2 regions of the Clostridium pabulibutyricum genome follow, and region 2 is predicted to be linked to the other one. Evidence: predicted binding sites of a transcription regulator. Region 2 holds the regulator's gene; the other holds the start of a gene.
What was found. Region 2 encodes NrdR, which represses ribonucleotide reductase genes. Its sites were predicted from a motif close to CACNANATNTNGTG; they were not measured.
Positions count from the first base shown of each region.

Region 1: AC4CVH_RS06295 (vitamin B12-dependent ribonucleotide reductase) is a predicted target of NrdR. The motif match lies at 1,777-1,790, and genes of this name have one in related genera.

Region 1 is NZ_JBZAYZ010000003.1:243,424-247,624, reverse strand. Features, by position in the region: gene AC4CVH_RS06295 (vitamin B12-dependent ribonucleotide reductase) at 1-1,740, opposite strand, end outside; gene AC4CVH_RS06290 (PTS sugar transporter subunit IIA) at 2,179-2,670, shown strand; gene AC4CVH_RS06285 (PTS sugar transporter subunit IIB) at 2,716-3,021, shown strand; gene AC4CVH_RS06280 (PTS galactitol transporter subunit IIC) at 3,050-4,201, shown strand, end outside.
Region 2 is NZ_JBZAYZ010000001.1:378,399-382,599, reverse strand. Features, by position in the region: gene AC4CVH_RS01940 (GGDEF domain-containing protein) at 1-1,141, opposite strand, end outside; gene nrdR (transcriptional regulator NrdR) at 1,274-1,729, opposite strand; gene AC4CVH_RS01930 (YlmC/YmxH family sporulation protein) at 1,829-2,104, opposite strand; gene sigG (RNA polymerase sporulation sigma factor SigG) at 2,148-2,921, opposite strand; gene sigE (RNA polymerase sporulation sigma factor SigE) at 2,995-3,702, opposite strand; gene AC4CVH_RS01915 (sigma-E processing peptidase SpoIIGA) at 3,766-4,201, opposite strand, start outside.

The DNA of each region.
Region 1 (4,201 bases), on a different contig from region 2:
TCCGGCTAGGATTTTGTGGTTTACTTTTACAGGAGTATAGTTTAGATTCTCAAAGTCATTTGAATAATTGATCTTGTCATCCTGTGTAAGCTTTTCGATATTGATACCTGCAGCTCGAAGATGGTTTCGCATTACTCGCATCATATAAGGCTTATTCATCTCAAATTTTTTGAAAGGGCCTATCTCCTTTGACATAAGTGATGATACATAGTAGGATTCACCTGTAAGTATTCCAACAAGAGATGCTGCAAGTGTTCTTGCTTCTTTTGAATCATATGGGTATCCCATAATCATTAAAAGAGAAGCTATATTTGAAATTCCGAGGCCGGTGGTTCTAAACAAGTATGTTTTTCTTGCTATGTCCTTTGTAGGAAATTGTCCCCAGTGGATAGATGCTTCAAGTATAAGCTGTACAAGGTGTATTATGTGAAGATAGCCGTCAAGGTCAAAATGGCCTGTATCCGAATTGTAGAATTTGTATATATTTATTGAAGCAAGATTGCAGGAGGTATCATCTAAAAAGGCATATTCTCCGCAGGGGTTTGTGGAATTTATTTTATTGTAGCCTGCACCAAGCTTTCCGTCTTCTCCAGCAGGGCAAGTATGCCAGGCGTTGAAGGTATCTGAGAACTGTGGTGCTGGATCGGCGCATTTCCATGCAGAGGTATTGAAAGCTTTCCATATCTCCATTACATTTTCCGTATTTGTGATTTTTGGATCGATCCTGCCTTTGAGTTCTATTTTTTCATCTGGTTTTGTATTAAGGTTGTCGACTTTTTTCATGAAAGCATCTGAAAATCTCACTGAATTGTTGCTGTTTTGCCCTGAAACAGTTTCGTAAGCTTCTCCGTCCATATCCATGTCGTATCCCATTTTACCAAGTGCTCTCACCTTGTCTTCTTCTTTTGATTTCCACATTATGAAATCCATTATTTCGGGATGGTCGACATCAAGACATACCATTTTTGCAGCTCTTCTTGTTGTTCCTCCTGATTTTATGGCACCAGCATTTCTGTCAAGTGCTTTAAGAAAGCTCATAAGTCCCGAGGAGGCTCCACCGCCAGATAGTTTTTCTCCTTTTGCTCGTATGGATGAAAAATTGCTGCCCGTACCGGAACCTCCCTTGAAGAGCTTTGTTTCTGTGACGAATTGGTCGGATATGGAATGCTCACCAAGCAGTTTGTCTTCTATTGATAATATAAAACATGCAGAAGCTTGGGTTCTTGTATAGTTATCGCTGCATTCCACGACCTTGTTTTTGATTTCGTCAAAGTAATAAGTTCCCTGTTTTGCACCGCCTATGCCGTAGGAGAGCTTAAGTCCTGTATTGAACCATTGAGGCGAATTTGGCGCATACATTTGTTTAAGGAGAGCGTATACTGATTCATCATAGAAAATCTGAGCGGCATCTTCTGATTTTATAAGTCCCTCATCTTTTAGAGCCTGGCACCAGAAGTTTACCAGTCTGTTTGCAACAGACTTCATGCTGTTTTCATAACCGGGCTTTTCAGGAATTCCTGCTTTTCTGAAGTATTTTGAGGCTATTATGTCACAGGCATTTTGTGAATAGTGCTCTGGAAATTCAAGATTCTTCATATCAACAAGTACTCTGTTTGTTTTATAATCCTTCAAAAATACATCAACTTTTTTCCATTTGAAAAGATCATACACTGTCTTGCCTTTATCTTTATCAAGCTCTTTTGTGTAATATCTTTTGAATATATCATTTATAGAGTTCAATTGATTTCCTCCTTATATCTTTGAATATTTAAGCCGAACAATATGTAGTATTCAGAACACACATGTATGTACTATATATTGATAATTTTCAAGACTTCTTAATTATAAATTATAAATAAGCATTGTTCAAATATAAATTATTTGCAGGAGATGACATTAAGTATGATATTCTGTAAAAATTGCAGTTATAGTTGGTTTATTTGGAATTTGATAAAGTTTTAGAGATTGTATTCTTAAGTAAATCTATCATAAAATGTAATAAATTACAAATCGATATAAATATATGTAATAAACCATAAGCAAACATAAATGATACAATTTTAAACATAAATATTACATAAAATATTGACAAATGTACATAAAGGATATAATATATAGATATAGATGAAATAAATGTAAACATAAATGCTACATAAATGTATAAAGGAGTAATGTACGATGATTAATAAAATATCCGGTTTGTTCAGAAAAGATTTGATCTATATAAAGGATGCAGAGGACAGTACAATGCTTTTTAAGATAATTGGTAAAGAATTGATTCAGAAAAGGATTGTAAAGGATAACTTTGTTGATGCAATTATAGAAAGAGAAAAAAATTATCCAACAGGAATAGATTTGAGTGTGGTTGAAGGTCAAAAATATAATGTTGCAATACCGCATACAGAAATAGAATACTGCCGTGACAAGTGTATAGTTTTTGTGAAGATTAAAAACGAGATAGGTTTTAAAAATATGATATCTCCGGATCAAGAATTGAAAGTAAAGTATTTATTTATTATTGTCAACAATGAAAACGAAGCTCAAACGAATATATTATCAAATATTATGGATTTTATAACTAATAAAAATAATATGGACATGCTGGAGAAAATAAATGATGAGGGAGAATTATATGATTTTATAACTGGAATAAAGGTGGGCAATAATTGAATTGCTGCCTTTAAATAAAAAATAAATAAAGTGGAGATGATTTAAATGATAAAAATTTTAGCTGCTTGTGGTGCTGGTGTAAATTCCAGTCATCAAATCAAAGATGCAGTAGAACAGGAAATGAAAAACAGAGGACATCAGGTTGTGGCAGATGCAGTCATGGTAAAGGACATAACTGAAGAATTAATATCAAAGTATGATATCTTTACGCCTATAACCAAAGTTGAAGTTGGTTTTAAAATCAATATACCTGTAGTTGAAGCCGGACCTATATTATATAGAATTCCTGCGATGGCACAGCCAGTTTTTGACCAGCTTGAAGATATAATAAAAAAACTTGAGACAAAATGATACTATAACATAAGGGAGATGTATTAATATGGGAGGCATTATTCAGTTTGCCAATGCAATTTTTAAACCTTTGATAAATTTGGGAGCAGCGCCAATGATGTTTATAGTTTTAACTTTATTGGCAATTTTAATGCGTGTAAAGGTTAGCAAAGCCATAGAAGGAGGACTTAAGCTTGCAATTGCACTAACAGCAATAGGTCAGATAATTTCACTTTTGACAACCAACTTTTCAGATGCTTTGCAGGCGTTTGTAAAGTCTACTGGCATAAATCTTTCAATAACTGATTTAGGATGGGCACCGGTGGCGACTATAACATGGGGGTCAATGTACACACTTTTCTTTCTGTTTATACTTGTAATTGTCAACATTGTAATGCTTGTACTTAACAAGACAAACACACTTGATGTTGATATATTTGATGTATGGCATCCTGCATTTTGCGGAATTCTTATAATGTTCTACTCAAAAAATTTACTTGTTGCAACGATATTTGTTGTATTTATAGGAATCTTGAAAATAATTAACTCTGATCTTATGAAGCCGACATTTAATGATTTGTTGGATATGCCAGACAGCAATCCAACGACAACAACTCATCTTAATTATATGATGAATCCTATAATTATGGTATTTGATAAATTGATAGACAAGTTTTTACCGTTTCTTGACAAGTACGATTTTGATGCAGCACAGTTGAATAACAAGATAGGATTCTGGGGAAGTAAATTTGCAATAGGCGCTTATCTTGGAGTGTTTGTAGGAATATTGGGCCATCAAAGTGCTGTAAAGATATTTACATTGGCATTTATAGGTGCAACATGTTTGGAATTATTTTCTGTAATAGGTTCATGGTTTATAGCTGCGGTGGAACCGTTATCTCAAGGTATAACTAATTTTCTAAGTAAAAGAATGTCAAATAGAAAATTTAACATAGGAATTGATTGGCCGTTTGTAGCAGGCAGAGCTGAAATATGGGCTGTAGCAAATATACTGGCTCCAATACTACTTGCAATTTCGTTGTTCCTTCCAGGAAATAGAATATTGCCACTTGGTGGAATAATAGCAATGGGTGTAACACCTGCACTTCTTGTAGTTACCAGAGGTAAAATGATAAGAATGATATTGATAGGAATACTTGAAATACCAATATTTTTGTGGGCAGGAACTGCCATGGCACCT
Region 2 (4,201 bases):
CATAATACTTATTTTCCTTAGTAACTATGACATAGTCATATATTTTCTTTATATCCCTTGCCATGGCAACTTTAGCTACATCACTTACATCTGTATAATAATCAACTATAAGGGGAGATGTATCCATTACCAATGCTACAGAACGTTTAAAAAAAACAGACATTCCGTATTGAGTAGCAAGTACATAGTCCAAGTTGTGCTGCATAATAAGTCCGACTGGATAACCATTTTTTACTATGCATACACCTGTAATTTGAAATTTCTCAAAAAACTGCTTAATATCTTTATTTCTGGTTGTAACCTCTGATGCTGGATTATTTTGAGCTATACTTCCCACATAATTTTTATCAAATTTATTATTTTCTATTCTATTATACTTAACTATTTTCTCCTTCACCCTTTCTGAAATATCGAGGAAGGCCCCTGATGGCCTTTGCAGAAAATATCCCTGTCCATATGTAACTCCTAAATTTATCAGCTTTAAAAGTTCAGCTTCAGTTTCAATTCCTTCGGCAATAATTTCCATATTAGTAGCTTTGGCAAGAGACAAGACTGTCCTTACCAATTCCTGTTTAAACAAATCTTTGTCTATATCTTTTATAAAAGATATATCAATTTTTATATAATGAGGCTTTGTCTCCATTAAAGTTTTAAGTCCTGAATAACCAGTACCCATATCATCAATAGCTATTTTATATCCCTGCCTTACATAATTGTCCAATGCCGTTTTAAAACCTTTATAATCTTTTATGGCAGTTTTCTCAGTTATTTCAAATATAATTGAATCCGGAGATATTCCGTTAATTTTTAAAAAATCCTTGGTAAATCCACTTTTAAATCTTGGATCTTTAAATATTTTTGGATCTACGTTAATAAAAAGAAGTTTATTTTTATCTATTTGTTTTACTTTCTCAATGGCCTTTATCCTACATAAAAGCTCTAACTCCCATGTTCTATCATAATTTTCCGCTTCTAAAAAAAGCTTTTTTGGAGAGTGAAGTGGAGAATCCTTGGGACCTCTGCTTAATGCCTCATATCCTATGACAGACGCATTTTTAAGAGATATAATTGGCTGAAATACTGTGCTTATATCTTTCTTTGACAGTATTTTTTCTATCTCATCTTTATAACATATACTCATTTAATCCACCTCATATAAAAACTTTTTACATAAGTATACAATTGTTATATTAAGTACAGGCTAATTATTTGTTAAATTAAACTAATATCCACCTCAATATATAAAAAAAGTAGACAGCTTACAATTAGCTGCCTACTTCTTTGAAATAAGATTTTTTATTTCTTCCATAAATGTATTTATATCCTTAAACTGCCTATAGACAGAAGCAAACCTAACATAAGATACTTCATCTATATCTTTTAGTCTTTTCATCACCATTTCACCTATATCAGATGAATTTATTTCAGTTATCATTTTATTGTTTATAGTTTTTTCGATGTCATCTGCTATACTCTCAAGTTCCTGCCTGGAAACAGGTCTTTTTTGACATGCTTTTATAAGTCCGTTAAGCATCTTGTCCCTGTCAAAATATTCCCTCTCCATGTTCTTTTTTATAACAAGTATTGGAAGATTTTCAATCTTTTCATAAGTTGTATATCTTTTTTTGCATTTAAGACATTCGCGTCTTCTCCTGATAGCTGTATTGTCTTCAGTAGATCTCGAATCAACAACTTTGCTTTCTTCATGACCGCAATAAGGGCATTTCATCCTGTTTCACGTCCTTTATATCTATATTTGTCTATATTATACACTTATTTGGCAAAGTTTGCATCAACATCAACTTCACAAGGACGGATAACCGAATATTTATGATGCTATATCCTCTGCATCTACAAGAAGAACATCTACCCCAATTTTTTTTACACTGCTCCATGGGATCTCAACATCTTCATTCTTTCCAAATAAATTTATCTTAGATGTTGTAGATGGAAGTATAATAGAAATTATTCTATTATTTTCACAGTCCATTTTTAAGTCCTTTATAAGTCCAAGTTTTGAACCCGTATTTATATCTATAATCTCCATGCTCCTTAAAGCAGCCAGAGAATATAGTGAAATTTCTTCATCCATATCATTTTCCATATGTAAACCCCTCCCAAATAAATTTTATTATAAACTTACACCATCATATATATTTCCTCATATGTTTCAATGCAGTCTTCTCAAGCCTTGATACCTGAGCCTGTGATATTCCTATTTCGTCAGCTACTTCCATTTGAGTTCTTCCATCAAAAAACCTAAGGTTTAATATAAGCTTTTCCCTGTCATTGAGCTTCTTCATGGCTTCTTTTATAGATATATCCTCAAGCCAATTTTCATCGACATTTTTTGTATCACTTATCTGATCCATTACGTATATTGCATCTCCACCGTCTCTGTATATTGGTTCAAACAACGACACCGGATCCTGAATTGCATCAAGTGCAAACACAACTTCTTCCCTCGGCATTTCTAGTTCCTTGGCTATCTGCGATATTGTAGGTTCCTTGTTGTTTTCCCTAACAAGCTTATCTCTTGCCTGGAGTGCCTTATAGGCTATATCTCTCAAGGATCTGCTAACTCTTATGGAATTATTGTCTCTTAAATATCTTCTTATTTCACCTATTATCATAGGCACTGCATAAGTAGAAAATTTTACATTTTGGCCAAGGTCAAAATTGTCTATCGCCTTTATAAGGCCAACACATCCAACTTGGAACAGGTCATCTGCATTCTCACCCCTGTTGTTGAACCTCTGTATTACACTTAATATAAGTCTCAAATTTCCTTTTATAAACTTTTCTCTAGCCTTTAAATCACCATCTCTAGTCTTAATCAAAAGATCTTTCATTTCATTTTCTTTAAGAACTGGCAGTTTAGATGTATTTACGCCACAGATTTCAACTTTGTTAATTATCATGCAATCAGCCCCTTTAGAATATATAGCATTTTAAGTATTTACTAAGAAGCTGAATTTTATACTAAAGACAAACTTACAACATTTTATTTATTTCTTTTTTTAATCTTTTTATTATTCTTTTCTCAAGTCTCGATATGTAGGACTGTGATATACCAAGCATGTCTGCCACTTCCTTTTGCGTCTTTTCAATATTCCCATTCAAACCAAATCTCAAATTTACTATTTTCTTCTCTCTGTCACTTAACTTTTGCATGGCCATAACAAGGAGTTGTTTGTCCACCTCATCTTCTATAAGATCATACACTATATCATTTTCCGTCCCTAATATATCGGAGAGCAAAAGTTCATTTCCATCCCAGTCTATATTAAGAGGCTCGTAGAACGATATTTCTGCCTTTACTTTGTTGTTGCGTCTTAGATACATGAGTATTTCATTTTCAATGCATCTAGAAGCATAAGTTGCAAGCTTTATTTTCTTGCTTGGATCAAAAGTATTTACAGCCTTTATAAGTCCTATTGTTCCAACCGATATCAAGTCCTCCACATTCACTCCTGTATTTTCAAATTTTCTGGCTATATACACAACAAGTCTCAGATTTCTCTCAATCAGTGTAGATCTTACTTTTTCATCTCCGGAAACAAGTTTAAGGACAAGATCTGCCTCTTCTTCTTTCGTAAGAGGCGGCGGCAGGACATCACTTCCTCCTATGTAATACAAATTTTTAAAAAACACCTTGAATTTCAGCATCAATCTGTTAAGTACAACATTTATTTTCATCATAACTTTTTCCCCCAATTAGTCCTATTTTTTTGGATTTATCCTCAATACACACTTGATTTACAATTAAATTACTCCCCTTGGTAAAAGTGCATGATAATCACTAAATTCACTTAGCCTGTCATCGCAAAAAGCGACTACAGCCTCCCTGCTTTCAGTAGTATTTTGCGTTTTTATTATTACAGATTTCGGTTTGAATCCCAAAAGTTTATCACAGCTACCATTAACTACCCTGTAAGGTATATATAATTTATCATAACCTTCAATGTTAACATCCAAAAACTCGGACCTTTCGACTATTATAACCGGAAGATTGGTTGCAGGTTCTTTAAGCTCGTTACCCGTATCAAGAAATGCTTTTACACTTTTGCTGCCACCCTCCATTACAATATCAACATTGTATATAAGCGTGCTAAGACTTCTTCTCCCGTTTACAAATACAACAAGTCTGTCAACAGCCACATATGTCATCATAATCGCAATCAAAAGCCACTTTGACGAG